One region of the Ectobacillus soli genome, then DNA from elsewhere that is predicted to be linked to it. Evidence: riboswitches for the same ligand, from Rfam matches in the RefSeq annotation. Region 1 holds a riboswitch; each other region holds the start of a gene.
What was found. Region 1 has a riboswitch for cyclic di-GMP ahead of ACAN53_RS14340 (DUF192 domain-containing protein). Riboswitches for the same ligand answer to the same signal wherever they lie in the genome.

Region 1 (10,392 bases):
AACTGTTATTGAATCATACTCGACGGATGCATCTGTTGTTTTCATTTGTTTTCCAACTGCCAAAACCCTTACATTTTCCTGTAAAACCATTGTATCAGCACGCTTTGTAGTATCTCCATCCAAGGAAGGTCCTGTATAAACAATATCAATCGTATCTTCAGGCTTAATCATATTTGCAACTGTTTCTATTTTCCCTCCTGGAATGGTTACTGCCCGATCATCGCTTTTAAGCTTCCCTGCTATTGTAGTGGCTGCCTCTAATGATTGAAGATGGTGTTTTAAAATCACTTCATCTGTTGCAATATCGTCTGCTGAATATTGTCCAATGATACCTGAGGCGTCCTGAACTGCATCGGCATTAACACTCTTTGCAGGGATATTTATTTTCTTCAGCATTTTGGCTGTAATTTGCTGATCCTTTTTAATAGGTACAGCTGCTGCGACAACAGATTTCATCTGGCCGGACTGCTGTGATAATTGATTCGTATATTGATAAAAAAGAAGTGTTGCCAACCCAGCCATGACGATTGAAATCAAAAATATTGTCTTTTTTTTCATCTAACATTCTCCTATTCCACTAGCCGGGCCATATATGCTCCTCTGTTTAGACTTCCAGCTTCATATGTTCCGATATCGACGCGTTCAATAAATTCTCCATTAATAGATGTATCCTTGGAGCTCATTGGATCTAGTAAATAAAAAAAGGCAAACCCGGTTACGGTGATACTATCTATTACTTGACCATTTGAACTATTTGTTTTATAGACAATAACAGGAACGATTCGATCACAATTTCGAACCGTAATATCCCCACTGGGATTCGGGCATTTATTGATACGATAATTGACGCTATCCTGTGTTTCACCTGCGATATTTCCTGTTTGCGTAGGCACAACATCACCGACTGAAACAATCTTGTCATAGCCGTATTTTAATGTATCTCCATAAGTACGCGCACCAGGACCTGCCAGTGCTAAAATTCCAAAATTCCCGGTCGACGAATCTCCTGCACCAACTTTAAGTGAAACGGTTTGACCATATGTAATTGCTGTGGATTCGTCAATACCCAGAGGGATAACACCAAGTAATCTACCAATTGGATCAAGCTTTGCCGTGGCACTTTCTTGCACCGTCATGCTATTAAAGCCTAAAATTTTAGCAAATAGTAAAGGTACTGCTTTTTTTAATGAAACCCGAACTTGCTGGTCCATTGTAATTTGGAGATTTTGTAAGCTAGATTGTTCTTGATAAGACGATAGAATGGTACCTACGACATCTTGTACTCGTGCAGGATCCCCATTAGGCAGCTCTTGGGCACCGGACAATGCAGCGGTCGTTGCTATTTTTTTCAAGTCACTCTTTTCCTTGTAAACCATACCAATATCGACAACAAGTCCAACCATGCCAAAGATCAATACCATCGAAAATGCAAAAAGGACGATTATATTTCCTTTTTCACTTCGCAATAAAGAAATGGTTCCTTTTTTTATTGTTGCTAAGTCCCTTTGATCCATCTTCTTTTCCTCCTTATTTTTAATCTACACGTATTGTGGATTGTGTCTGAAGGTTGTAAGGAGATAGAAATTGGTCAAATACCGGCGTGATGTCAGCCATCGGATAAGATAAAGTAACTGTCGTATAGCTCCCGGATATACGTGAAGCTTGATCAGGAGTAATAGTAATTCTAATATTGGCCGGATGACGTACTGTCGATTGATTTTGTACATATTGAATGATGTCGGCATCCGTTTTGCCGAGGCCTGCCAGGCGGGAGGCTTCTTGTGCAGTCATGTTTAAGCTCAAATAAGTAAAGAGCACAAAGCCAAGATTAATCATACCAACCAGCATTAGTAAAAAGATGGGAACAATAAGTGCAAATTCCACAAGTGACTGCCCATGCTCCTGCTTGGCAAGCTTTACAAATTTTTTACCATAACACCACTCTCCCTTCGAGGAAAAAGGCGAAAATGGCACCTGCTGCAATGGCCACCCCGTAAGGATATGTGACTTGTCTATTAAACAGGTACGACATTTGTTGCTTGTTTTTTATCCCGTACAGAAAGAGCGTAACTTTTTTTAACATCCCTTTTCCAACTGCAATGATGATTAGCGCAATGAGTCCTCCGATGACTCCCATATAAATCCCGGTATAAATTACAAATACCCATCCTTTAAAAGCCCCTACTAATGCAAGAAGTTTTACATCTCCTGCTCCTATCCCGCCCAGAAAAAAAGGAACGATCAATAATCCTAACCCTGTAAAAAACCCAATAAGGGAAACGTACAATCCTTCTACACCGTTAAAAATGAGGTGAGTAAAAATAGCGACTAGCAGGACAGGGTAAATAACCCTATTGTATATTTTTCTGCTTTTAAGATCTGTATACACCGATATCACAAGCGTCATGATTAATAGTAGATTAAGGAACATATACATATCTCCTATGTTAAAAAATGGACTTTTTTAAAATAGCTCTGCAACAACATGTCGCAGAGCTTTTATCATATCTATCTAATTCGGTACTATTTTTCAATTAAAGAAACATTCATTAAGGATTTACTTGACTATTTACATTTTCAAACAATTTAGTAATTTTTGGACCAAATACGAGTAATACTGTTACTACTCCCGCTGCAATCAAGCCTAAAATTAATCCATACTCGGTCATACCTTGTCCTTCTTCTTCTAAAAATAACTCTTTTAACTTTTTCATCATGTTTACTTCCCCCTTACTTTTATTTTAGTAGTTTTACGATTTGTCCTCTTTGAATGCTGTTTAACCGGATGCTACCACTCTCTAATTCAATAACTGAAGTAGCCGTTGAAAACTTTTTTCCTATTTTTCCAGGCTGCAGATGTTCTTCCATTCCAACAATTCTCCAATCTTTGTCGATATACAGGACATCAATTGGAAATTTCATAAAAAACGTATGGATTGCATTACAAGGATAAAGATAAAGACCGGAACCCGAGGATAATTCCTGCCTAAACATCAAACCTTTTAACCTTTTAAAAAAGGTATTCGCAGATTCGATCGATTCGGCAATGTTTTGAGCATTCTCTAGGTTGACCAATCGCAAACTACCACCACCTCCTTAAAATAAAAACAACCCCGCCATCTACCGAAGCGGGGGTGAAAAAACATGCTTAAATCCACACAAATATTGCGTGCGCCCATCTTTCGGTAGCTGGCTGACATTGCGATTTACGCTTTAGTCCCTATAGCTTTGCGTCACTGGTTTTCACCAGGTTTGCCATTATCGAGATTTTGCATTTTTTTAAACAAAACCGATAATCTATTAATTTAATTAAATTATATGAATTATATATAAGCATGTCTACACATTTACACAATTTTTATATTTGTTTTCTTATTTATTTTCTTATTTTTTGATTTTATAAAAATTACTTAGGCCTTCATTACCATAAAATCTATTCTTAAAATCGATAAAAATTTATTGTAAATCGATAAATAACTTGTTAAAATCAAAAGAAAAAATACATAAGTGAGGTGCTTTTTATGAAACCAGAAACACTATTTTTAAAGTTAGTTGTTATTCTTTTGGGTTTTCCAGTTCTTGCTTTGTGCATATTTTTGGTACCTGAGTTAGCTACTATTGCAGCAAAATTACTTCCAGAGGTTGATTATATAAAATACCCGGTTTCTTTCATTTTTGATGCATCAGCAATACCTTTTTACTTTGCTTTATATCAGGCTTTCAAACTTTTGCTCTATATTGACAAAAATAAAGCCTTTTCCGAATTATCTGTTATAGCCTTAAAGAAAATAAAACACTGCGCCATCACAATCAGCATCTTGCATGTGCTAGTCTTGCCGCTCTTCTATCTCTTTGCGGATAAAGATGATGCCCCGGGTGTCATTTTTATCGGATTGGTTGTTCCTTTTGCTTCAGTGGTGATTGCAGTCTTTGCTGCTGTTCTTCAAAAGCTATTAAAAAATGCCATTGATATAAAATCAGAAAATGATTTAACGATATGAGGTGAAAATAATGGCAATTATAATCAATATTGATGTGATGTTGGCTAAAAGGAAAATGAGCGTAACGGAACTTTCAGAGAAGGTTGGAATCACAATGGCAAATCTTTCTATATTGAAAAATGGTAAAGCAAAAGCGATTCGATTAACCACTTTAGAGGCAATTTGCAAGGCTTTAGAATGTCAGCCTGGGGATATTTTGGAATACAAAGGCGACGAAGACAATCAAAGGTAATAAAGTTTGGTTAATAAACATTGTAAAGGAAAGTAGAACTTAATAGGACAATGATTAGAGGAGGTATAAATTTGAACATGAACAATTTGATTATTGAAAATATTGTAAACCCCCATGAGCTGGAGAGAATGTTTAGAAAAGACCCAAAAGCTTTTAAAAATTCATTCTCGCAAGCTTGGGAGCAAAACCCTGATTCGCAGGTTCTTTCCGTTTGGTATGAAAGATTGCATTTTAAGGAGACGACAACTACAAAAAAACCTTCCTTGCTTCAGAATGGTTTCATATTTATGTGCATTTTAGCCATTCTATCCGGGATAAGCGCTAGGATCATTTTCCATTTTGTCGAACAGCAAGCAATTGCTCCAATTAACCTTGCTTTCAGTATTCTTCCCTTTATTGCAGCCTATTTTGTATACAAAAATCGTCCCCCAAAAAACGTTCTTTATACCCTTTTCGTGTTGTTCCTAATCTCCGGGTTTTATCTTAATATGCTACCATTAAATAATAAAGACAGTATTATCCTTGTTTATTTACACCTTCCCATATTCTTATGGGGATTGACAGGGCTTGCATTTACAGGAAATGAATATTCAAAAGGCAGCACAAGATTAGCCTATCTTAAATTTAATTTGGAATTTTGCATACTATACGCCAGCATGGCAATTAGCGGAATGCTGCTAGCAGCATTGACCATGCAGTTATTTAGCTTTGTTGGCTTGAATATAAAAGACTTCTATTTTAGAAATGTCATTTTATTTGGTGCTGCCGGACTCGCTGTTGTGGCTACCCACCTTGTATCAAGCAATCTAAAACTTGCTAAGAATATTACACCATATTTAGCAAAAATTTTTAGTCCTCTTGTCCTAGCTACATTGTTGGTTTATCTTATAACGATTATTTGGGTCGGAAAAAACCCATTCTTGGACCGCAATTTCCTTATATCCTTCAACGGAATACTCCTTGGTGTATTGACCATCACCATATTTTCCATAACTGAAAGTGACACAGACGAGGAAAAGAACATTTCAGATTATATAAACTTTACCCTAATTGTTCTTGCCCTTATTATTGACAGTGTGGCTTTGTCAGCCATAGTGTTCAGACTTTCTTCTTATGGGATAACGCCCAACAGACTTGCTGTTTTAGGTGTAAACATACTTATCTGGGCAAATCTTATTTGGATCATGCTCTCCTATTTACGCTTTCTCCAAAACAAAACTGGACCTTTTGCCATCCAAGATGCCATCACTAAGTATTTACCGGTCTACGGACTTTGGGCAGCTTTCGTTACATTTACCTTTCCTTTCATTTTTAAATAGAAAGGCTCTATTTATGTAACAAAAGCATAGTCTCCTACTCAGTAATTTAAACAAGCCAATATACCAAGCTTTATACATAACTTGGTATATTGGCTTATTATATTTTTGTAACTAACACCTCATTTACTTATGGTACGGTTCACCGTAGTGTATCTAAATGAGGTTTTTGCATTAAGTGTTGAAAAGTAAACTAGCTGTTTTTATTATTTCACTTTGTTCAATTGTCCATAACTCTTTTAAATTATAAAGTAATACTCCCATACCCTGAATTTCTAATTTGGAGGGATTTACATCCGTTATTCCCAACAAAACTTCCCCACCAGAATTTATTAGACCTTTATTATACAAATCATAAATTTCATTTAATAATGAAATCAGAGGAAATCCTGAAATACCTGTACCTCTAAAATCGCTTGTTCTTAATGATAATGCATCCTTCATTACAATCATACGTAGAATACATAATTGCCTATAAGTTAATTCAGTAGATATTTTAATTAATTGATTTGCTTGCTCTTTGCTGATTGATTCATCGAATGCGATATTAGCAAGCATGTTTCCGTAGTATTTTAATTTCTTTTCCTCGTGCTCCCTTTGGGCTGAAAATATTACTCCTTCAATAACTTCATCTGCGTCCGAACGGTCTGATTGGTCTAAATCAAAGAAATCATCATTTCGTAATTCCTTACCAGTAGATAAGTTATCTCTTATTTTTTCTAGCGCATATGTTGATGTTGCACCTACCTTTTTACTTTCTCTTTTAGATAAGACTCTCCCTTGAATCTCTTCACCTAATTTCGTGAAAGCCTTTTCGGCAACAAGTCCCCCCATTGCACCTATTACTGTACCGGCTGGACCCGCTATAGTTGTACCAATTATTGCTCCTGTTGAAGCACCCGTAATTTCTGCCCCTGATTCAATTAAGAACTTAATTATCTTGTTAGCCATTATATCCTCTTCTCATATGAATTATTTATATCCTAATTCTAAATTTATTGAGCTAAATTGGGGTTGAAGGCTTAAAATAAGTTTTACCTTTAGCATGGGGATAATCTCCGAACAACCATGATTCAGGTCTATCTATCATTACTTTATAAAGAATTTGACCATAAAACATTGCCGCAAGTTTATCATTTTCTTTACAGGACTTCCAAATTGGTTCATAAATAGTCCCCCTTGATACATTAAACAAACGGATTAAAAATTACATTTTACTTCATTACATACATTTACAAACTCAGGCACTTTCATCAGATAATTACACTCTTCTTTCTTTGTATTAAATACTTAACTACCCAATATTCAACTGTATTTGTATTGTATCAATCTCTCGTTTTTTTGACCTAAAATTCTAAACCTTTTAAAAGATCTATAATGGATATTAAGCTATCTATTAACAAAAAGAAGAACTAGCTTATTTAATCTAGTTAATTTTCATTCAATAATTGTACCGTCTTCAAAAACTTTAACGAAAAATAGATTCCCATTTCCACCTGCTTGTTGCATAGACTTCGACTTTAAGAAAACTTGGTAGTATTTCTTTCCGTTCTCTTCCTTAACATCTGTAGAATAACTATACAATGTATCACCATTACTATCATCATATTTCTTTTTGGCGTATGAAACAGCTTGCTCTCCTGTAAATGCTACCTGTTGTTGCTGTTGCTGTTGTTTTTGTTTTACTGCGTCAGCCACCTTAGCCTCTTCTTCTTTTTTCTTAGCTTCAGCTGCTGCTTTGTCTGATTCTACTTTTGCTACTTCTTGATCTATTGCAGTAATCATTTCAGTTGCCTTTTGATTAATCGCTTTAAGATAATCTTTATCTTTTGTTTCTGTCACAATAGTATTCAATATATCCTTTGCCTCTGCATACTTTTGATTGCCCTTTAATTCGTCAGCTTTTGCTAATTGATTATTATATTGGTCTTGTTTTTGTTTTTGAGCTACTAGAGCTTCCCTTGCATCTTTTGCTTGCATTTTCAAAGTATCAGAACCACCACTTGTTTTCTCTACTTGTTCAAATGATTTAATTGCATCGTCTACTTTTGAATCTGATTGGCTCTTAATAGCCTGTACCATTTCTTTAGTTTGTTCATATAAAGTTTTTGTATCTTTATCATCTTTTTTCTCATCCAATGCTAATTGAAATGATGCTAACGCTTTATCATATTCCTTGCTTGCTATAGCTAATTTTCCTTGTTCTACTGCCTTATTAAAAGTGTCATTACTACATCCTGTTATAAAAAGTAGTACGATTCCTAAAAGAACAACTAATTTTTTCATTTTTTCTCCCCTATTTCCATAGAATAATCCTTGCTGACAACAAATATTACTTAGTATTGCATTATAACAATGCATATATTAATATTAGCAAAATATAACAATATAACAACCAATATTTCACTATTAAACAAGTTTTTACAGTACTTGACGTATTTAACTATTATTCAAAAGTTCTATTTAGCGTACATAGTTAATTCTTTATATAATTATTCCAAATGCATCGTTAAAAATAAAAATAACGATGCACTCAGATATATTAAACACTTACCCTACTTCTAAGATACTGGATTCTACAATTTCTACTAGAATACTCACTCCAATCCCAACTCCAACACCTAATAGGAAATATCCCATTTTTTCACCTCATTTTTAGTATCGTAGATCAAATCTATCTTTTCTTCTTTGCCGAAAAATAAGCTGTTATCCCAAAAATCACACCTGCTGTAAATAATTCAATTGGAGTCAAACCACCTCACCCCCTTTTCATAGATTGATATATATACAAAAAGAAGAAGGGCAATCATCCTCATCAGATGATTGCCCTTCTTTCTTTATACCTAAATGCTTTACTACTGCATGATTCAATTGTAGAGATATTTTATTGATTTTAAATCAGCTACATTCATTTGGGTATTCCCACTACATGTTCTAAAGTAAAAATCAACCAGCCTTGAATTTAAATATAAAAACAAGCCTTTTACAAAGCCCCGATTGTTTCAATATCCTGAACCTGTTAACTCTGTTAAATAAAAGCATTCTTTATTACAACTGTATCTTATAAACCTAGTCCTCCATCCAATCTCTGTGAGCAGGATTATTGGGATCTAATATAATACCTTGTTCATCATATGGTAGTGGTTGTATATTTTTAAACATTTCATCAAAATGATTTAATCGAGCACCTAATGCTCTGTTAATGCGTTGTGTTTCTTCTGTTGTTAATTCTTTGACTAATGATGATCTATATCTCTTACTAGGCGCATAAGAAAATCGCGACTTTTTAAGAGCAACATTGCGCATTTTTCTTCTCCTCCTCATTTTCATCCCCTCACAATCAGATAAGTGGTAATAGTTTATGTAATGACCTAAATAACATTAATGTCCTACTAGTAGTTTAGTTATGTAAGACCAATGGGCCAAATGTTCTCCTATTAGCACAGCCAGACCTGCCAGTATTCCTCCTACGGTGGCTCCAATCCATGTAGCTAATTGTAATCTTCGTTCAAAAGACTTTCCTCTTGTTATAGACATTACATATAAATGAGTCGAATATATAATAATCAAGCAGCATAGAACGATTATCCAATTATCCAAAAAATATCTCCTCCTACTAATAGAATAGTTTCTTCTATTGTATAATAGAAAGAATTACAGGATTTACAGATAAGTAAAATCTCTAGTTCTTTGTATAGTGGTAATAAATCACATCAGCTTCTCACCCCCTTTCATAGATCGATATATATACAAAAAGAAGAAGGGCAATCATCCTTATGTATAATTGCCCTTCTTTTTTTATGCCTAATTGCTTTCTATTGCATTAAGCCTAAATTGTTTTTAATAATCTAAACCCATTAATTCTATTAAAAGCAGCCTATATAACAACTATATTTTATAAACCTAATCTTCAATCCAATCTCTATCTGAAGCATTGTTTGGATCGAGAATATATTGACCTTTTTCGTTAACTGGAAGTACTCTGGAATCTTTTAATAATTCCTTTAAGTTAAATGCATCCGCAATCATAGCATTCATTTCTTGTGTTCGTATTACTGATGAAACAGAACGTTGCGCTTTTCGATTTAAATAAGATGGAAGAATAGGTTTTCTAACTACCTTCTTGCGCATTTTCCTTCTCTTCCTCATTTCTATCACCACACCATGAAAACTTTTAAATATGTATATAAAATCTGACTAATATAAAAGCGATAATAGACATTACGGAACCAAGAGGAACACCAACTTTAGTTGCTAAATCTAATCGTCGTTCTAATGGCTTCCCTTTCGTAATGATAATCACGTATATGATTGAAATAAACATGACTGAAGTTATTAGAATAACGATTTCCATCAAAGTCAAATCATATCTCCCCCTACAACATACAGTTTCTTGGAAATATAAAATTAAATACATAACATGTACTTTATTTGGAGAAGCGAGTATAAATAAGGGAAAGGACAACCATGTTTTTACTTAAAACATTCATACCATATTCAGATTACTTGTATCCTTTGTTCTCACATAAATAATTTTTACCACTTTCAAAAGGTGGACACAAAATTTCTGTTGTGTATGTGTGATTGTTTGGCTACTATCAATCTAGAAGCTCTTCCTTTAAACTTACCCATTGCCACGTAACCAAAGAAGAAAATCCTCAACGACCCAGTCAGGATATTTTTTACATTCGTCTGTAGTGTAAGATCTCACATGAAGCCCACTATTTAGATACCACCTATTTGCGATAGCATCTTTAGCTACTGTATGTGTACAATCACTTACAATGTTGAGCACGGCAGCTTTCCCATCTAGAATGACCAAATAATCCGGCTCTCGCTTATA
Region 2 (10,392 bases), 270 kb from region 1:
TCTGCTCATCGGAAAAGTCCGTGGGGACGATCTTCTCCTCTACTTCTTTTCCGCATCACAATGGTTTCAATGGGCATTTTTGTTGTTGATTGGTACTGTTATCGGACTAACTAGTACATCACAAAAGGAACGCTATGAGGATGTACATATGGTGAATGATGAATTGCAAAAAGAAAATGAGCAGTTTAAGCACACGATTCAACAACTGAACGAAACGAGAATCACGTTAAAGGCGCGTGTGCTCGAATCAAACAATCATATGGCTACGATGTTTACGATGTTCAAGGTTCTCAATCATACCCATCCAGAGGTTGTCATGAATGAAGCGATGAATGTACTAAAAGAATATTTCGGCACACAAAAAATCGCCATCTATACGGTTGATGACGATAAAAAATCGCTGCGAATGAAGCTTTGTTCCGAGCGGGGAAATACAACCTTTCTGCAGTCCATTTTTACCGATACTGCGACTCCAGTCATTAAACAGGTGCTAGCTGAAAATAAACCTTTATACCGCTCGAAATCTGATACGAAGTATGCCCCTACATTAATTGGACCCGTTGTGGTACAAGAAAAGATACAATATCTTGTTTTTTTAGATGAAATCGATTTTACGAAGGTTACCTCGCAGCAATTCGAGCTCTTCACTTGGTATCTTCGTCTTCTCGGGGACCGTCTTGACTATGCAGAAGAGCTATGGCTTGCTGATCAATCGAACCGCGTCTTCCCTGGAACGAATATTTACTATCTAGCAGAATTTGAGCATTTGCTTGAAATAGAGAAAGAGCGGTATGAGGAATTGGAATATCCATATTCCTACTTTGAACTGCAAATTCCGCGGCATCAGTTAGTTACGGTAAATAGCGTATTACGCAAGCAACTGCGCGACATTGATATTGTTGGTTACAACGCCAATACGCAAGTCATCATGGTACTTTTACCGGGAACGGAGGAGCAGTATTTGCCAAAGGTTAAGGAACGTGTGGCTAGAGCGATTGACGATGAACTGGCGGTGAGGGAATGATTTGGATTGTACTTTATGTTATCTATTGTTTCCTTGTCACAAAATTATTTCTCTTTTTGAACAAAGGGATTATGAAGGAAAAAGAGGGAATTCTCGACTACGGCTGGCTTCTATCCCTCGTCTTTCCGATTATCGGGCTGCTCGCCTCTCTTATTCTCTTACTTCTACGCCCGAAACAAATGAATAGCAGCTGGCTTCATGAATACTCCGATTATATATCCTTTCATGTACAAAACTATGAAGATATTTATGTAGCAGCGAAGCAAGATATGGATCTTACTTCTTTTTCTACGGGGATGCAACTTGAGCACGCCGATATCCAAAAGCAGCTCATCGTGCAGGTCGGGGCTTCCCCTGTTTCCAAAGAGGGAAACCTACTCAAAGCTGCCCTGCTTCAAAAGGACCCGGAAACCGTTCACTACGCCGCTACAACGATCAATATCTTACATGACCGCTACCGAAAGCAAATCGATTATTTACAAGGACAGTTTAACCAGGATACCTCGCAGCAGGACGTTGCGTTTCAATTGGCATCTCTTTATCTGCGGTATTTGGAAAGTGAGCTCCTTTCTCCGCGGCAAATCGCAGAATTGCTCGATGAATGTACACCGATTTTTGATCGTTTTATGGATTTATTTGAAAATGTACCTACCTTTATGTATGTATATGGGAAGCTGCTTATGATTAGCGGAAAATATTATGAGGCAGAGGAGCAATTTTTCCACACAATGGACATGCATCCCGAGGAAAGCTATGGCTATATTGGTCTACTCGAAATCTATTATGATCAAAAAAGCTGGACGAAGCTGTTTCATATTATCGAAACATTAACGAAGCGGAATATGATTAATAACCTGCCCTACCAATACCAGCTTTTCGCAGAGCAGATAGGAGGAACCATACTTGAACAAGAGCACTAATGTCGTCATGTTGATTGCGGGAGGCTTATTATGCGTTTTCGTGCTTCTTATTACGCTATACCGCTCGGATGCCTTGTACCGAACGATTTCCGTACATAAACCAAGCTCTAGCGGGCTGCAGCTACTTGATTCGAAGACGCCGCCGCAAGGACAGTCCACCAATCTTGTCCTTGTAGAAACGAATGACCATCTCGGAGACTTGGTTTCCTCCAACATTAAGAAAGCGATGGACTATGCGCATGTGCATTACAAAACGATTTCCGCCGAGGAAATTAAGAATCTCCAGCCTTCTCCGTATACAGGACTCATCCTTGCTGGTGAAACCCCTTCTGACCTGCCTAAGGATGACATCCAAAAGTTTGTTGAGGGCGGCGGAAGACTGATTATGGCAAACCGTATGGATACCGATCCGTCCTGGTATCCGATGCTCGGTATTATCGATTCACACGGTTTTACCGAAGTAACTGGCTTTACATTCAAAAAGAAGCTATTTCCGGGCTATCCGGATATTTCTGATACGTCAGAGCTATTTACGCATAGCTCGATTGACTACTTTATTGATCCAGAAACAACGACAACCTGGGCTACCGCCTCGAAGACTCCGATTCTTTGGACCCATCCGTTCGGAAACGGAAAGGTGCTGTACTGGAATACCTCTGCACTAAATGACAAATTAGGTAGAGGCTTATTTGTCCAATCGCTCGGAACCGTATTTCCGGCATTCACCTCTGCCCAGCTCGGCGCACAGATGATGTACATCGATGATTTTCCGGCCCCTATTCCTGATGGCGAGCTGCCAAAGAATATCGTAAAGGAATCCATATCGACGACAGCCTTCTACAAAGACAACTGGTGGAAAAACATGAAAAGTCTAAGCGATGAATTCGGAGTTAAGTTTACCGGCGTTGCCATTGAAACGTATGAAGACAATGTGAAGCCCCCGCTGACATCGTTCGTCGATGCAGATAAAAATACGTATCTCCTCTTTGGGAGAGAACTACTTGCTAAAGGCGGGGAAATTGGTCTACACGGCTACAATCATCAGCCGCTCGTTGTCGCTGGCGAGCCTGAGGATCCCGAGCTTGGTTATAAACCATGGGACAATAAACAGAATATGCAAACTTCCATTACACAGCTGCAGAAACTCGTGCATAACTATTTTCCAAACGAGACATTACAAACGTACGTTCCACCATCCAATACTTTAAACAAAACAGGGGTAGATGCCCTATTTGCGGCCGCACCAAATTTAAAAACTATTTCTTCCTTGTATATTGGAGATGAGAAAAAAGGCGGCTACATCCAGGAATTTGGACCGGATGCCGATCATCCCGGTCTCTATAATTTCCCGCGTATTACGAGTGGATATGAAATAACGCCTGAGGATTACTTTACATTAGCCGATGTGGCAGCAAACTTCGGCATCGTATCTCATTTCATCCATCCAGATGATGTGTTAGATACCGACCGCTCACATGGTCTACCTTGGACAGAATTATTCAGCTCGTATCGCCAAATGGTGCAAAACGTTCATAACTGGTACCCACAAATACAGCCAATGAAACAAAGCGAAGCGACCGAAGCGCTAACTGCCTATCAAAAAGGGGATGTACTTGTAACATACGAGGATGCGGCCATTCATCTTGCATACAAAGGAATGCCTGCCACCTCTTCGGTCGTAATCCGCTTGGAGGACGGTAAGAAGCTAGATACAGGAACCTTTCCCTTTGGCTCTGTTACCAAACTACAAGATCAGCTGTACAGCGTAAAACTATCAAAGCCTGAAGCTACGCTTGTCGTGAAAGGAGCATAACCTATGAAAATTGGACTTGTTGTTGAAGGAAGCTATCCTTACGTGAGCGGCGGCGTGGCGAGCTGGGTGCAAATGATCATGACCCAATTTTCCGAACATGAATTTACCATTTTCGCGATTGTTCCGTCTATTAGCTCCGGCCAGACCTATCAATATACGATTCCGGATAATGTAGCGGAAATCGTCGTCATCCCGCTACTCTCCGAGGAGGCTGAAAAGCGGATCAAGCCATCGCTTACACAAGAAGAAGTGCTCATTTTACAAAAGTGGTTTACGTTCCAATCTGCAGATTCACAGGCGCTTGAACTTATTGCGAACCCGAACAAGATTGGAACACTAGATGCCTTCTTTGAAAGCCCAGCATTTTATCAGATTGTGAAGGAAAGTTACTTTTATGAAGAAAGCAGCGGCTCCTTCCTCGATTATTTCTGGATGTGGCGCTCGATGTTTACACCGATTATCCGCATCTTACAAATTAAGCTACCTGAATTAGATCTCGTACACGCCGTTTCCACCGGCTATGGCGGACTGCTTGCAGCGGCGATTAGTCATAAGCTTCATATTCCGTACCTCTTAACCGAGCACGGCATTTACACCCGCGAGCGGGAGGAGGAAATTCTGCAATCGAGCTGGATTCCTATTGAATACAAAAATCGCTGGATCGATTTCTTCCATCATTTATCTCGGCAGGCATACGAGCAGGCAAGTGATATTATCACCTTATTTGAACGAAACAGTCTTTATCAAAAAGAGCTTGGTGCTCCGGTACATAAGCTGCACATCGTTCCAAACGGGGTGAACATCGAAGACTATGCAGAGCTTAGAAAGCCTAAAGTTTTTACCGATACAATTGTAATTTCCGCGATTATTCGCGTCGTCCCGATTAAAGACTTGAAGACGATGATTTATGCGGCAAAGCTCGTTTCCGACCATAAGATTCCATTTATCTTTTACCTCATGGGTCCAGATGCTGAAGAGCCGGAATATGCGCAGGAATGCCGTGACCTCATCAAGCAACTTCAATTGGAGGACAAGGTTATTATGACGGGACGCGTCGATATTAAAGAATATTTAACAAAAACAGATATCCTCGTTTTAACGAGCGTATCGGAGGGTCAGCCTCTTGCAATGCTAGAAGGAATGGCCGCAGGAATTCCGTGGATTGCCACCGATGTCGGCTCGTGCAAGGAGCTCGTATTTGGAATGGAAGGCGATAAGGAAGGTCAGTGCGGCTTTATCGTACCACCTGTTTCTCCGGAACAGGTCGCATCCTATATGGAATGGTACTATCATCATCCAGAAAGCATTCAAGAGTTTGGAGACAATGGCAGAAGACGAATCGAAAAGCAATATCAACTCGTCGATGTTATCGATAACTACCGCAAGCTATACAACAAAAGGGGGGGACAAACATGGCAGGAATAGGATTTCGCTTGCAAAAGCTCTTTCAAGAGGACTATTTTTCCTCGCGCGTGAAAGCCTATGGATTTTCACTCTTTGTTACCGCTGGTCCTTGGCTCATTTTAATCTTAACCATCACCGGAACGCGGTATTTACTTAGCCTGTTTCACACTATTCCGACAGAGGAGCAAAAACTCTTTAGCATCTCGCTGTCATACTGCTTTATTTTTTCCCTTATCGTATACGGGGGACTGCAGCTCATCGTGACGAGATACGTAGCCGATCTTCTGTATGAACAAAAAGTAGACGACATCTATCCCTCCTTCATTGGGATGATTCGCATTGTATCCGTGCTCGCCTTTATTATCTGGCTCATATTCGCCCTTTCTACACCGCTTGTGCTCTATTATAAATTCATGCTCTTGTTTCTCTTTTTCTCGTTAAATATTATTTGGATTCAGTCGATTTATTTAACAGCAGCAAAGGATTATCAATCGATTGCCTATGCATTCCTAAGCGGGTCTCTCGTATTTATTGCGGGCGTCCTTTGGCTTTCCTTTTCCCATCTTACCGTTTCCTTTCTACATGGCTATGCCTTTTTGCTACTTACTAGCTTTGCGATTGGAATGTTTGTTACTTTACTCTGGCTTAGCGTTGTCATGCTGCGGATGTTTCCGACGGGAAAAGTCAAAACGCCGTATACATTTCTGTCGTATATCGATCGCTTTCCGGAATTGTTTTGGTCCGGCCTTCTATACAATATCGGCATTTGGGTATGCAATTTCACCATTTGGTTCGGGGAAGGACGCGAGGTAGTAGCGGGGAGCTTTCTGTATCACCCTATTTATGATACAGCAGTATTCTGGGCCTATTTAACGATTCTTCCGACGTACGTCATCTTCGTCGTATCGGTCGAAACAAGATTCTATGAACGGTATAAAAAATATTACGGAGCCGTCAATAGTGGCGGGACGCTAAAACAAATTCTAGCATTAAAGGATTCCATGAATCTCGTACTACGCCAAGAGGTATACCGCCTGCTGCGAAACCAAGGCATCGTATCCATACTCGTCGTATTTAGTGTGTGGATTTATTTGTCACAGGCAAGCCTTTCGTTACGAACGTTCTCGATCTTTCAACTAACGACACTCGGCGCCTTTTCAAACGGAATGGTTCTCGTTTTGACCCTTTTGATGCTCTACTTTGAAGATCGCAAAGGAGCCTATCGAACGTCTGCCATTTTTTTCTTTGGAAATTTAATTTTCTCTATCCTTTTGCTTCCATTAGGCTATAATGGATATGGGATTGGCTTTGTCGCCGGTTCTGGTATCGCGTTCTTATATGCCTTTGCAAGACTATTTAACTACGTTCAGGATATCGATTACCACACATTTTGCCAGTCAAATGTACAAACGAAACGCCGCGTATTCTTTACGAATCTTGCAAATCGATTAAATAAACTAAATTAGGACTACTGGAGGAGATTTTTATGGCAATCTTAGTAACAGGCGGAGCAGGATACATAGGAAGTCATACTTGTGTAGAGCTACTAAACAACCAATATGAGATTGTCGTCATCGATAACTTATCCAATAGTTCGGTAGAAGCTATTACCCGCGTGCAAGAAATTACAGGAAAATCCTTCCCCTTCTACGAAGAAGATTTGCTGAACCGAGAAGCGGTGGACACCATTTTCCGTGAAAATCAAATCGACGCCGTCATTCACTTTGCCGGCTTCAAAGCGGTCGGAGAATCCGTAAGCAAGCCTCTCTCTTACTACTATAACAATATAACAAGCACTCTCATTCTATGTGATGTCATGAACAAATATAACGTAAAACAACTCGTATTTAGCTCATCTGCAACGGTATATGGCGTTCCCGAAACGTCTCCGATTACAGAGGACTTTCCGCTATCTGCAACCAATCCGTACGGACAAACGAAGCTAATGATTGAACAAATTCTTCAGGATTTAGCAGTATCCGATCCAAGCTGGAGCATCGCCCTTCTCCGCTATTTCAACCCGTTCGGAGCGCACGAAAGCGGTCGAATCGGCGAAGATCCAAACGGCCTTCCAAACAATCTCATGCCGTATGTTACGCAAATAGCGGTCGGTAAATTAAAGGAGCTCAGCGTCTTTGGCAATGACTATCCAACAAAGGATGGCACAGGCGTACGCGACTACATCCACGTTGTCGATCTATCTATCGGTCATGTGAAGGCATTGGATTACATTCGTGAGCATACAGGAACGGAAGCCTTTAATCTTGGAACGGGAACTGGCTACAGCGTACTCGAAATGGTACAAGCCTTCGAAAAAATTTGTGGAAAACCAATTCCATACCGCATTACAAACCGCCGTCCCGGGGATATTGCAATCTGCGTTGCGGACCCTTCTAAAGCCAACCGCGTACTTGGGTGGCAAACTACACGCACATTAGAAGACATGTGCAAAGACTCATGGAACTGGCAATCTCATAATAAAAATGGCTACAAAGCCCTGCAAGTTAACTAAGTTTTCACATATATCTGGTTGAATCTTGTCCCAGCACTAGTATAATAAAACCATAAACGTGCAAGACCTCTTAATAGCAAACTTACTGAAAAGTAAGGACGCAAAGCAACAGATCTAAGGCGAGAAGCTAAGATGGCTGTGCTGCCGTAATTTTCTATTTAAGAGAAAAATCGTAGTGGAGGAGAATATAATATGGCTATTAAACGTTTTGTTTCATTCCTGGCATTGTTCGCATTATTTATCATACCAAGCGTTGCTGCATGCGCTAGCAGCGGCAACCCTCTATTAAAAACAAAGAATTTTACGATCTATTACGGAGCAGCAAATGCAAAAGCAATTCAAAAGCTCTCCACCTATAGCACAGTTGTCATTGAACCATACGCATTTACAAAGGATCAAATAACACAGTTAAAAAAATCTGGAACAAAGGTACTTGGCTATGTGAGCGTTATGGAACTAGAAGCTCAAAATAAAGCTAAAGTTACTGATTCTGATTACTACTATTATAATGGTAGTAAAATGCAGATCCCTCAGTGGAATACATATATTATGGATATCACGAACGCTCATTACAGAAGCGTTATATTAACAAAAGTAAATGAACAAGTCGCTCAAAAAGGATTAGATGGTGTCTTCTTAGACACAGTTGGTGACATTGATGATTATTTCTATGACAAACCAATCGACCAAACAAAGATTCGCGGCGGCTATGTTGCATTATTAAAAGAAATGAAAGCCAAATATCCAAGCTTACTTCTTATGCAAAACTGGGGCTTTGACACAATAAAAACTACATCGTTACCATACATCGATGCAGTACTATGGGAAGACTTTAACAGTAAAGTAATTGCAAAGGATGCATGGAGCCAAAACTGGATTAAGTACTTCCAAAGCCAAAAGAGTACGCTAAAAGTATTTACAGTTGCTCCTAACACAGCATCTCAATCTTTTAGCCAATCAAAAGGCTTCGTGTCTATGGTAAATAAAAATGATGTATATGATAAATTAAAATAAAACCTACATCTTATCGATTTGCCCCCCGCAGGGATTGCGGGGGGTTTTTGCTTTGGGGGGGTGGCGAGTCGGAGGACGTGGCAGAAAGCCTGGCGAAATTTGTCGTTTTTTCACGAATATAACGTTTTCGAGATTAAATGTGATAGTTTCGAGATTAAATTCAGGATTTCGTGATTAAATAGAGTCTTTTCGTGATTAAACTCAGGATTTTAAGATTAAATCAATGCGTCGTTGTGGATTGAACCGAGATCTCACACGTAAATATGCTATTTCATTAATAAGACAAATGTTCCTCTCATCAAATTCACTCATTTCCTCATTTGTTCAGACATTTTTTGTAGAATTAAGCCGATTACACTGGAAAAAGTGTGCAATCAACTTGATACAGTGGCCTCTTATACATCGCTCTGCCCGCACAAACTTTTGTTGAAACGAAGCACCAACACCTATAATAAGAAAAGAAAGCAACACAATAACCGTTCCCTCGCCTCATGTTCATACACCTTTGCTCTAATTTTACTTTATTACAACAAGCCCAAACACATAATTTGAGATTTAGAAAAATATTCCTTACAATAACAGTTGTACATACAAGTACAAAGGAGGACTATTCTATGAGCAACAAAATCCTGATGGTCGTTACAAATGGTTATACAATGAAGAACGGTGAACTAGCTGGTATATGGTTAACAGAATTTTCCGAAGCATATTTAGAATTTACGAAAAATGGATATGACGTAACTGTTGCAAGCCCAAAAGGCGGCGAATCCCAAATTGATCCACGCAGCTTACAAGGGGACGTTCCCGAAGAAGATCAAAAAGCTGGCACATTACTAACTAACACCCTTCCTCTTTCTAATATAAAGGGTGCAGATGAATTCATCGGCATTTTCTTTCCAGGTGGTCACGGTACAATGTTTGACTTCCCAGAAAACGAACATATTCACAAACTACTAACTGATTTTGCAAATCAAGATAAAATCATCGCAGCTGTATGTCACGGCCCAGCAGCCTTAGTAGGCGGCGTGCTCGCAAACGGACAACCTCTTGTCAAAGGCAAACGAATGACTGCCTTCACAAATGAAGAGGAAGTTGCCACAACTCTTGATAAATATATGCCGTTTTTACTCGAATCCAAGCTCCGTGAGCTAGGCGGTTCCTTCGTCGCCGAGCCAAACTGGTCTGATCACGTCGAAGTTGACGGAAAGCTAATTACCGGCCAAAATCCGCAATCAACCATAAGCGTGGCAAAAGCATTTATAGCACAACTAGCATAAGTATAGAAGAAAAGAAGCCCATCTTCACATTGATGGGCTTCCTTTTTATTAGACCAATTCTTTTTCATGCAAATGCTGCTTCATCCATTTTTCTACCTCACAAGGGGACAATGGATTACTATAGTAGAATCCTCGCACATTCTCACCGTTTATTCGCGTAAGAAAAGAACATTGCTCCTGCTCTTCCACTCCTTCAGCCAAGACAGAAATTCCTAAGCTATTTCCTAGATCAGCAACAGAATCGAGAAGCTTCTTATTCGCTAGGTTCCGTTTAATATTATAAATATAACTCTTATTATATTTCAGTAACTGAATTGGTAATTGTACCATATTACAAAGAGAGCAAAAATCCGTTCCAAAGTTTTCAAGAGCTACCATAACACCGCAGCGTTTCATGGCAGTTAAAAATGCCATTCCCATATCTGGGC
Region 3 (10,392 bases), on a different contig from region 1:
ATTAGTCAATGGAAGCAATGCACAAGTTCAACTAAGCGTTCCGCAATTAGTTGAAAAAGTACTAGTGAAAAAAGAAGGTGTTTTATCTTCTGCAGGCGCTGTTTCTGTTGCGACGGGAAAATACACAGGACGTTCTCCTAAAGATAAATTTATCGTTAAAGATGATATTACGGAAGGCAAAGTTGACTGGGGTTCAGTTAACCAACCAATTTCATCAGAAACTTTCGATAAGCTATATACTAAAGTGTTAGAATACTTAAAAAACAAAGATGAAATATTCGTATTTAACGGTTTCGCTGGAGCAGATAAAGCATATCAAATGCCAATCCAAGTTATCAATGAATATGCATGGCATAATCTATTTGCAGAGCAATTATTTATTCGTCCTACTGAAGAAGAATTAGTAAATCATCAATCTGAATTTACAATTGTTTCAGCGCCTAATTTTAAAGCTGATCCAAGCGTGGATGGAACAAATTCAGAAACATTCATTATCACTTCCTTTGAAAAACGTATCGTTCTAATCGGAGGAACTGAATATGCAGGCGAAATGAAAAAAGGTATCTTCTCTATTATGAACTTCTTACTACCTGAACAAGACATCTTCTCTATGCACTGCTCTTCTAATGTTGGTCAAGAAGGCGACGTTGCTTTATTCTTCGGTCTTTCTGGAACAGGAAAAACAACTTTATCAGCTGATGCAAACCGTAAACTTATTGGGGATGATGAACACGGCTGGTCTGATAATGGTGTATTTAACATCGAAGGCGGTTGCTATGCAAAAGTTGTCAATTTATCACGTGAAAAAGAACCTCAAATCTACGATGCTATCACATTTGGTACTGTTTTAGAAAACGTTGTTCTTGATGAACATTCTCGCGTGCCAGATTATGATAATGTATCATTGACAGAAAATACTCGTGTTGCTTATCCAATGGAAGCAATTGATAATATTGTCTTACCAAGTGTTGCAGGTCATCCGAATACAATTATTTTCTTAACAGCTGATGCATCTGGCGTATTGCCTCCAATCAGCAAACTTTCTAAAGAACAAGCAATGTACCACTTCTTAAGCGGATATACAAGCAAACTTGCTGGTACAGAACGTGGAGTTACTTCTCCACAAGCAACATTCTCAACATGCTTTGGATCTCCTTTCTTACCGCTTCCAGCTTCTCGTTATGCTGAACTACTTGGAGAAAAAATTGAAAAACATAATGCCGAAGTATTCTTAGTAAACACAGGATGGACTGGCGGAGTATACGGTGTAGGAAAACGTATGAATCTTAAATATACTCGTGCAATGGTTCAAGCAGCACTTAACGGTGAACTAGCTAATGTGGAAACAAACAAAGATAGCATTTTCGGACTTGAAATTCCACTTCATGTACCTGGTGTTCCTGATGAAGTATTAATACCAGAAAAGACATGGGCTAACAAAGAAGAATATAAGAAAACTGCTTTGGAACTTGCAGGCAAATTCAAAGAAAACTTCAAGAAATTTGCTAATGTTTCTGAAGACATCATTTCAGCAGGCGGTCCTTTCTAATAACTAAAAACACCGTCTACAGAATTACTGTAGACGGTGTTTTTTTTTCAAAAAAAAAGAGCAGTCAAATGACTGCTCAACATTTATAGCATGTAACCGTGCTTCTAGCTAGAGATGCTTTTCGTAGTTGTTTTATCTACTATCCTACACTGCGTTACTTAGTAGACGCTACTTGTAGAAATTCATTCACTTCTTCAAAGCTTAACCCTAAACTTTTTGCCTCCATAATCAATGCTAACCACTCCATGTCAAGATAGGCTCCGTGCGTCTCTTCCCCAATCATTCTTGATTGACTCATCAACATTAGCTACCTCCGTAAGCGGCAGACCAGCCATCGTAGTATTCCTACCTTAGATCTGTGACTTTGCGTCCCCATTTTTCAACAGGTTTGCCTTTATCAACTTTTCATAATTTTAATTGTGATATTTCACAACCCTATTTTATCATGATTATCATTTAATAGTCGACTTATATTATAAAAATATTTAAAAAAACATTTTGACAATATTCGATAAACAAACGATGCACTTTACTAAATAGCGGGATGAAACATTTTAATCACACTTTTTTTTATAGGCATTCACACAATTTTGCTTCAGTTCATACAGTAACAGTAGATTCTATCTAGGAGGTGCACAGCATTGCGAAAGCTTCTCTTTCTATTTTTAATTATGCTACTTTGTTTGAGTACCTTAGCAGCTTGCAATCAAAAGTCAGTCAATGAAAAGATTCGTGTCGGCGAGGTCACCCATTCCTTATTTTATACTCCCCTATATGTAGCCATAAATAATGGCTATTTCCGAGAAGAAGGAATTGATTTAGAACTACAAATGACTGCTGGCGGTGATAAGACAATGACTGCCATTCTTTCAAATGGTATAGATATCGGACTCGTTGGTTCAGAGACATCCATTTATGTATACAATCAAGGAGCAAAGGATCCTGTTATTAACTTTGCCCAGCTAACCCAAACAGATGGGACATTTCTTGTGGCTCGTTCTAAAACAGATACATTCCATTGGAGTGATTTAAAGGGCAAGACGTTTCTTGGGCAACGCCAAGGTGGTATGCCGCAAATGGTAGGAGAATTTGTTCTGAAAAATCATAATCTAAATCCACAAAAGGATCTTACTCTCATACAAAACATTGACTTTGCGAATATTGCTAACGCCTTTGCTTCTGGAACAGGTGATTACGTTCAATTATTTGAACCAACAGCTAGTATTTTTGAGCAGTCCGGAAAAGGGTATATTGTCGCTTCATTTGGTGCAGAATCTGGAAATGTTCCCTATACATCCTTTATGACAAAGAAAAGTTATATAGTTAGCCATAAAGCAACGATAGAAAAATTTACACAAGCCTTATATAGAGGACAACAATGGGTAGACACTCATACTTCAGAAGAAATTACAAATACAGTACAATCACAATTTCCCGATACACCAAAGGAGATTATTACAAAAGTCATACAACGATATAAGGATCAGCAATCATTTGCAACTAATCCACTTTTAGATGAAGCAGAGTGGAATAACCTTCAAAAAATTATGAAAGAAGCTGGGCAATTGCCAAATAAGGTCGACTATCAAAGCTTAGTTGATCCAGCGATTGCTGAAAAAGTGATAAGAAAATAGGGGAAATGCATAATGAGCTTTTTATCCATTGACCAGCTTTACCATGGGTACTTTACTAAAGATGAAGCAAGTCTTGTGCTAGCTAATATAAGTTTATCTATCCAAGAAGGAGAATTTGTTTCGCTTCTTGGAGCAAGCGGATGCGGGAAAACGACATTACTTTCTTTAATTTCTGGATTACTAGTACCATTAAGCGGTACTGTAACACTTGAAGAGGAAATTATTACAAAACCATCATCCAAAATCGGCTACATGTTACAGCAAGACTACTTATTTCCTTGGAAAACAATACAAGAAAATGTTGTAACTGGACTTCGCATCACGAATACCTATAATGAAGAAAATAAACGTTACACTATCCAATTATTAAACAAGGTTGGATTACAAAACATAGAACATTTGTATCCTCATCATTTGTCGGGTGGAATGCGTCAACGTGCGGCTCTTGTCCGTACGTTAGCAACTCATCCGAAGCTACTATTATTAGATGAACCATTTTCCGCTCTTGATTATCAGACAAAGCTTAAATTAGAAGAACTCGTTTTTTCCCTGCTGAAGCAATTTCAAAAAACGTCCATCCTCGTTACTCATGATTTAGAGGAAGCGATCGCGATGAGTGACCGTATCATTCTACTGCAAGCTAGACCTGGAAGAGTAGCGAAAGAGGTTATAATTCCTGAGGATATACGTACTTTACCCCCCTTTCAGGCGCGTTCTCACCCTTCCTTCCTCCCTTTATTTCAAACTATTTGGAAGGAGCTTGAAGCTATTGAGGGATAATCACTTCAATTTGAAACTATTACACAGCATGTATAAAAAACAGAACCTTACAGTAAAATATACCATCCTATTTATACAAGTACTTTTGCTTGTTGGATTCATCTATCTATGGCAAGTTGCGAGCAGCCTAGATTGGATTGATCCACTTCTATTTAGTTCACCGATTAATATTTTTCACTTATTTAGTAGTAAGTTACAAGATGGTACGCTTTGGCCCCATCTATCTACCACACTATTTGAAACCTGTATTGGATTTATTCTAGGAACTCTTCTCGGTACCATTATTGCTACCATACTTTGGTGGATTCCTATTTTAGCTAAGATTTTAGATCCTTATTTAGTCGTACTCAATGCTATGCCTAAAGTCGCACTCGGACCAATTATCATCGTACTATTTGGTCCTAATGAAACATCATCTATTGCAATGGGGGTACTGATTTCTATCATCATTACCATTCTTGTAATTTACTCAGCCTTTTTAGAGGTTGACACGAATTATATAAAGGTTCTTCAAACATTCGGTGCCAATCGTTGGCAAGTGTATAAGCAAGCAGTTCTCCCTGCTTCCTTTCCAACGATTATATCTACTTTAAAAGTAAACGTAGGCCTTTCTTGGGTCGGAGTTATTTTTGGAGAATTGCTTGTTTCAAAACAAGGTTTAGGTTACTTAATTCATTACGGCTTTCAAATTTTCAATTTCACGCTTGTGCTCATGAGCGTACTGCTCACGTGCTTATTTGCTGCTATCATGTACGTTCTCGTTGCATTATTTGAAAAAATGATTATTAAATAAAGTTCAAATAAAAAATGGACCGTCACAGATAAAGGTTCCCACCATTTCTGAGTAACGGTCCATTTCTTACATAACATGAAAACTTTTGTGTACTTGCTCTAAGCTTCGAACTAGCACATCATCTCTCATAATAAAGCTGTATCGCCGATCATCTTTAATATAGGCCGGAATCGCATCCAACAAAACTGGTCCATTCGTTTCGTCCAGATGTGTATGCTTAACAAGCTTACTAATCGTTGCATAATATATGTTTTTAATAATTACTTTATCTTTTCCAGACACTTTATATTGTCCAACATAATCAAGATGTGAAACGATTCCACCGGTTTCTTCCAGCACCTCCCTGACAGCAGCTTCTTCAGGTGTTTCACCTTCTTCTACTTTTCCACCGGGAAATTCATAGCCACGACGCAAGTGCTGTGTTAACAGCCACTTGTCATTATAACGGCATATCGCCCATACATGCTTAGGTGCTTGAGAAAAAGGACGATCATCAAATGATAACTCCACTTTATTCTGGTAGTAATCTTTAAATGTATACATGCAAATGCGCTCCTAATATTACGAATTCTTACAGTGAATTGTAGCATATTTTTGTAACATCTGCCTAATAAGAAAAATGGTGTTTAAACGTTATTCCCTTTTTAACAACTCATAAAAGCAAACTCTGACCGAACAGGCTTGTCAAATCATGTTGTCCCATAAGATAAAACTCCTATTCATTGTTGCCTAGAGAAAGAGAAATATGCACAATCTCCCTTCCTATACTTTTAGGGTGAACATACAAGTTTTGATATTTTCTTTCAAAATGAAAAAAAGACTATTCTTTCATACACAGATACGACTGTGCTGAAGATAGCCTTTCAACATCATCTATTAGCCAAATACTTTTTCTAGTTCTTCTTTATTTTGTGATAACCAGTAATTCATAAGACGTTTTGCACCCTCTAGATCATGCAGTTTTGCCTGCCCACATTGCAAAACATTAGCTGCGGGTACTTCAGTTACAGTAACTGCATCACGCATTGTGTCTTCGAGCAAGTCAATAATCTCACGAACAGTTGGTGTACCGCTTACTACAAGATAAAACCCAGTTTGGCACCCCATAGGAGAAATATCAATAATATCAAAGTGACCAAATTTCACTACATATTTTCGTAAATTATATGCTAATAAATGTTCCAGTGTATGAATAACATCTGGCTTCATTGCTTCCTTATTCGGCTGACAAAATCGAATATCAAATTTATTTACAATTCCGTCACTTCCGACTTTATGAACACCACAATGTCTGACATAAGGTGCTTTTACAATGGTATGGTCTAATTCAAAGCTTTCTACTGATGGCATATTGGTCTCTCCTTAATAAATCAAAATTAAACAATTCCGATACACATAATATGATATAAGATTTTTTACAAATAGTAAAGAAACGAAACATGATTTTTCAATATAACTTGTGCTATGATAACTGTATTTGAAAGGAGTTTTTACTATGAAAAAAATTCTTATTTCTATTATTCAGTTTTATCAGAATTTTATATCTCCATTAACACCACCATCCTGTCGTTTTTACCCGACTTGCTCCCATTATGGTGTGGAAGCAATTAAAGTCCATGGTGCACTTAAAGGAAGCTGGCTTACTATCAAACGAATTTCAAAATGCCATCCGTTTCATCCCGGTGGATTTGACCCTGTTCCCGAGAAAAAACACAAGCATCCTTAATGTTCGTAGCCGTCTATAATCACGTCTAATTTGCCTGTTTTTGGATCAATCACCATACCGTGTACTGGAACATCAGTTGGTAAGAGAGGGTGATTACGAATCGTTTCTACACTATGTTTTACGCTATCCTCCACGCTTGAGAAGCCACGAAGAAAGCGATTTAAGTCGATACCTGAATAGCGAAGCGTTTCAATCTTATCTTCAGAAATGCCTCGGTCCTTCATCTTCTGAATCGTTTTTTGTGCTTGTATGCTTGCCATGCCACAATCATAATGACCAACCACACATACTTCAGCAGCACCTAATTCATATACTGCCACCATAATACTGCGCATAATACTTCCAAACGGATGAGAAACTATTGCTCCTGCCACTTTAATAATTTTCACATCGCCATTTCGAATATTCATCGCTTTTGGTAGTAGTTCAACGAGACGTGTATCCATACATGATATGATAACAAGTTTCTTCTCAGGATACTTATTCGATCTCAATAGTTCATATTCCTTACTTTCTACAAACCCCTTGTTGAATGTTAAAATTTCATCTAGCAACGCCATTATTTATCCCTCCTATTTTCATGTTCTCTCTTATAGAAATGATTGTCAACTATGAAATAAAATAAGCAATAATTCTGATTCTGGTAAAAGACATAATTCCGTCGATTTTTCCACATAACTTTGTAACAAATAAAACGTTTTCAACACCCTTTTTCACTATAAAATGAGTGTAGATAAACAAAAGAAGGAGTTGAAGTTAGACGATGGATGTTCTTATGTTAAGTCGCATTCAATTTGCTGTTACTGTATTTTATCACTTCTTATTTGTACCGCTTACTTTAGGACTCGTTATTCTCGTAGCGATTATGGAAACACAACATGCACGAACTCTTAACCCTATGTACCGAAAGATGGCAGATTTTTGGGGGAAATTATTCACTATTAACTTTGTAATGGGTATTATCACTGGTATTACAATGGAATTCCAATTTGGTACAAACTGGTCTGAGTATTCTAAATATATGGGAGATATTTTCGGAGCTCCACTCGCAATTGAAGCTCTCGCAGCCTTTTTCTTAGAATCTACCTTCATGGGGATTTGGTTATTCGGGAAAGATCGAATTTCCCCTAAGTTCAGAGCTTTCAGCATGTGGATGGTAGCTATCGGAACAAATTTATCTGCAGTGTGGATTATTACAGCAGATGGATTTATGCAACGTCCGGTTGGATACGTGGTTCGAAATGGCCGCGCTGAACTAAATGATTTCTGGGCACTTATTTCTAATTCATATGCTTGGCACATGTTCTTCCATACAGTTGTAAGTGCATACATCGTTGGTTCCTTCTTTGTAATGGCGATTAGTGCTTACCACTTATTACGTAAAAATAATGTTCCATTCTTTAAAACATCATTTAAATACGCATTGATTTTTGGACTTCTTGCTGCAACAGCAACTCCTTTTATCGGTCATGAATCCGGCGTAAATGCTGCGAAAGTACAGCCTGCAAAAGGTGCAGCGATGGAAGCAATTTGGGATACTGGTACTGGACAACCTTTCAATATCATTCAATTCCCTGATGTGAAAAACGAAAAAAATATTGAAGGTCTTAGCATACCAGGTCTAGGTAGCTTCTTCTATACAAGTAGCTTTAACGGCAAAGTTGTTGGTCTTAAAGATATCCCGCAAGATCAACGTCCAAACGTTAACATTGTTTATTACAGTTTCCGTGCAATGGTTGTTCTTGGTGTATACTTTATGCTTCTTACATGGCTTGGCTTCTATTTATACAGAAAAGGAAAACTTGAAACTTCAAGATTATTCTTAAAGTTTACGATGTGGTCAGTTCTTCTTCCTTACGTAGCAATTAACTTAGGATGGATGGTAACAGAAGCTGGACGTCAACCATGGACTGTATACGGACTGATGAAAACATCCGCATCCGTTTCACCAATTTCTATGTCACAAATTATATTCTCAATTGTTAGTTTAGTTGTATTCTATACCTTACTACTTGTAGCAGATGTGTACTTAATGCTGAAATATGCAAAAAAGGGACCTGAAGCCGTTACTGCTTCTGAAGAGGGGGATGTAAACTATGTCTCATGATATGTTAGCCATCATCTGGTTCGGTCTTTGGGGAGTAATTTGGACAGTGTATTTTGTACTTGATGGATATTCACTTGGAACAGGAATGCTGTTTCCTTTCATAACAAAGGATCGGCAGGAACGGAATCAGCTTCAAGAATCAATTGGACCTTTCTGGGGTGGTAATGAAGTTTGGTTAATTACAGCAGGCGGTGCAACATTTGCGGCCTTCCCAGTTACCTATGCAAACATGTTTAGCTACTTATATACGCCGCTTATGCTTATACTATTTTCACTCTTCTTCCGTGCAGCAGGTCTTGAATTTATGCATAAAGAAGAATCACCAAAATGGCAAAGTACATTTAAATGGGCATTTGCCATTGGCAGCTTTTTAATCGCCCTATTATTCGGAGTAGCGTTTGCGAATCTATACTACGGCCTATTAATTGGTCAAAATGGATATGAAGGAACATTACTCAGTCTTCTTCATCCTTATGGTTTACTTGGTGGTATTCTATTCGTCGCAATCTTCACTCTTTCAGGTGCACTATGGACGATATTGAAAACAACAGGAGAAGTGGCAGATCGGTCCTATAAGATAGCAAGACCAGCATCTATGGTTTCAGCCATCTTGCTTGCTATCTTCTTCGTTGCAACTGCAAATCGAACTAAGCTATTTGAAAATTCCAATCAATACCCAGTTCTTTATTTACTACCAATCCTAGCTATGCTTCTAAGCATACTTGCTATCTGGATGGTGGCAAAGAAAAAAATCGGATTAGCCTTTACTTCCGTAGCTTTAACAATCACTATGTTTATGGCAACAGGCTTTGCAGGAATGTTCCCAAGAATGCTTCCTTCTCGCATTAATGATGTATTTAGTACAACATTATACAATGCATCAGGTAGCCAGTTAACCCTACAAATTATGTTCGTTGTAGCTATTATCATGGTACCAATTGTTATCGGTTATCAAATATGGAGCTATACCGTTTTCAAAGAAAAGATTACTAAAAACTCAGCAAAGGGATATCATTAATACTCCTTAGTAGAGGAAAAGCGCATGACATGATGTCATGCGCTTTTCTTATGTAAAATGACGCGTATGCATCGTAATGGTTTCTAATCGTTTTTGATTTATTTCATAGCCTAACCCGTTTAGAGTTGAAACAGTTACCTTTCCGTTTTTCACCGTAACCTCTGGACAAATAATATCCTCTTCCCAGTAACGTGCCGATGCGGAAATATCTCCTGGAATCGAAAAGTTAGGCAAAGTACTGAGGGCTATATTTTGAGCTCTAGAAATTCCGGTTTCAATCATTCCTCCGCACCAAACAGGAATATGTTGTTCCATGCAGAAATCATGAATACGAATTGCTTCTGTTAACCCACCGACCCGTCCCGGTTTTACATTAATAATTTGGCAACTCCCTAACCGAATGGCTACCCTTGCATCTTCTAGTGTATGAATGCTTTCATCTAGGCAAATAGGCGTTTCAATTTGCTGTTGAAGAGTAGCATGATCAAGAAAATCATGATCCCCAAGCGGCTGCTCAATCATCATCAGCCTAAATTCATCTAATCGCTTCAACTTATTTAGGTCATTTAAGGTATAAGCTGAATTCGCGTCTACCATGAGAGGGATGTCTGGAAATTCCTTACGAATACCTGAAACAATTTCATAGTCTCGGTCTGGTTTTATTTTTACTTTAAATCGTTTGTAGCCATCTCTTGCATATTGTTCAATATGTCGTAGCATTACAGGCAATGAATTCAGCCCAATCACAACCCCAACTTCAATCTCCTCTTTTAAACCACCTAGTG

Region 2: it holds a riboswitch for cyclic di-GMP, as region 1 does, so the genes downstream of both, ACAN53_RS13090 (endo alpha-1,4 polygalactosaminidase) here and ACAN53_RS14340 (DUF192 domain-containing protein) in region 1, are expected to answer to the same signal.
Region 3: it holds a riboswitch for cyclic di-GMP, as region 1 does, so the genes downstream of both, ACAN53_RS00175 (anti-repressor SinI family protein) here and ACAN53_RS14340 (DUF192 domain-containing protein) in region 1, are expected to answer to the same signal.

What each region holds. Positions count from the first base shown of each region.
Region 1 is NZ_JBGJZM010000002.1:519,062-529,453, forward strand. It holds gene cpaB (Flp pilus assembly protein CpaB) at 1-558, opposite strand, end outside; gene ACAN53_RS14320 (pilus assembly protein TadG-related protein) at 570-1,514, opposite strand; gene ACAN53_RS14325 (TadE/TadG family type IV pilus assembly protein) at 1,534-1,974, opposite strand; gene ACAN53_RS14330 (A24 family peptidase) at 1,928-2,431, opposite strand; gene ACAN53_RS14335 (Flp family type IVb pilin) at 2,550-2,717, opposite strand; gene ACAN53_RS14340 (DUF192 domain-containing protein) at 2,737-3,081, opposite strand; cyclic di-GMP riboswitch class I at 3,182-3,267, opposite strand; gene ACAN53_RS14345 (DUF2975 domain-containing protein) at 3,522-4,001, shown strand; gene ACAN53_RS14350 (helix-turn-helix domain-containing protein) at 4,012-4,233, shown strand; gene ACAN53_RS14355 (DUF4153 domain-containing protein) at 4,305-5,552, shown strand; gene ACAN53_RS14360 (hypothetical protein) at 5,724-6,500, opposite strand; gene ACAN53_RS14365 (hypothetical protein) at 6,987-7,835, opposite strand; gene ACAN53_RS14370 (hypothetical protein) at 8,619-8,855, opposite strand; gene ACAN53_RS14375 (hypothetical protein) at 8,931-9,149, opposite strand; gene ACAN53_RS14380 (hypothetical protein) at 9,453-9,680, opposite strand; gene ACAN53_RS14385 (hypothetical protein) at 9,724-9,912, opposite strand; gene ACAN53_RS14390 (putative sodium/potassium/calcium exchanger) at 10,174-10,392, opposite strand, start outside.
Region 2 is NZ_JBGJZM010000002.1:246,669-257,060, forward strand. It holds gene ACAN53_RS13060 (nucleoside-diphosphate sugar epimerase) at 1-1,024, shown strand, start outside; gene ACAN53_RS13065 (tetratricopeptide repeat protein) at 1,021-1,944, shown strand; gene ACAN53_RS13070 (DUF2194 domain-containing protein) at 1,928-3,757, shown strand; gene pelF (GT4 family glycosyltransferase PelF) at 3,761-5,182, shown strand; gene pelG (exopolysaccharide Pel transporter PelG) at 5,170-6,627, shown strand; gene galE (UDP-glucose 4-epimerase GalE) at 6,648-7,673, shown strand; cyclic di-GMP riboswitch class I at 7,739-7,822, shown strand; gene ACAN53_RS13090 (endo alpha-1,4 polygalactosaminidase) at 7,866-8,687, shown strand; gene ACAN53_RS13095 (type 1 glutamine amidotransferase domain-containing protein) at 9,302-9,964, shown strand; gene ACAN53_RS13100 (sensor domain-containing protein) at 10,013-10,392, opposite strand, start outside.
Region 3 is NZ_JBGJZM010000001.1:21,161-31,552, reverse strand. It holds gene pckA (phosphoenolpyruvate carboxykinase (ATP)) at 1-1,549, shown strand, start outside; gene ACAN53_RS00175 (anti-repressor SinI family protein) at 1,704-1,853, opposite strand; cyclic di-GMP riboswitch class I at 1,868-1,952, opposite strand; gene ACAN53_RS00170 (ABC transporter substrate-binding protein) at 2,191-3,183, shown strand; gene ACAN53_RS00165 (ABC transporter ATP-binding protein) at 3,196-3,963, shown strand; gene ACAN53_RS00160 (ABC transporter permease) at 3,992-4,756, shown strand; gene ytkD (RNA deprotection pyrophosphohydrolase) at 4,823-5,299, opposite strand; gene ACAN53_RS00150 (S-ribosylhomocysteine lyase) at 5,633-6,106, opposite strand; gene yidD (membrane protein insertion efficiency factor YidD) at 6,252-6,482, shown strand; gene ACAN53_RS00140 (beta-class carbonic anhydrase) at 6,479-7,042, opposite strand; gene ACAN53_RS00135 (cytochrome ubiquinol oxidase subunit I) at 7,246-8,589, shown strand; gene cydB (cytochrome d ubiquinol oxidase subunit II) at 8,579-9,607, shown strand; gene menC (o-succinylbenzoate synthase) at 9,656-10,392, opposite strand, start outside.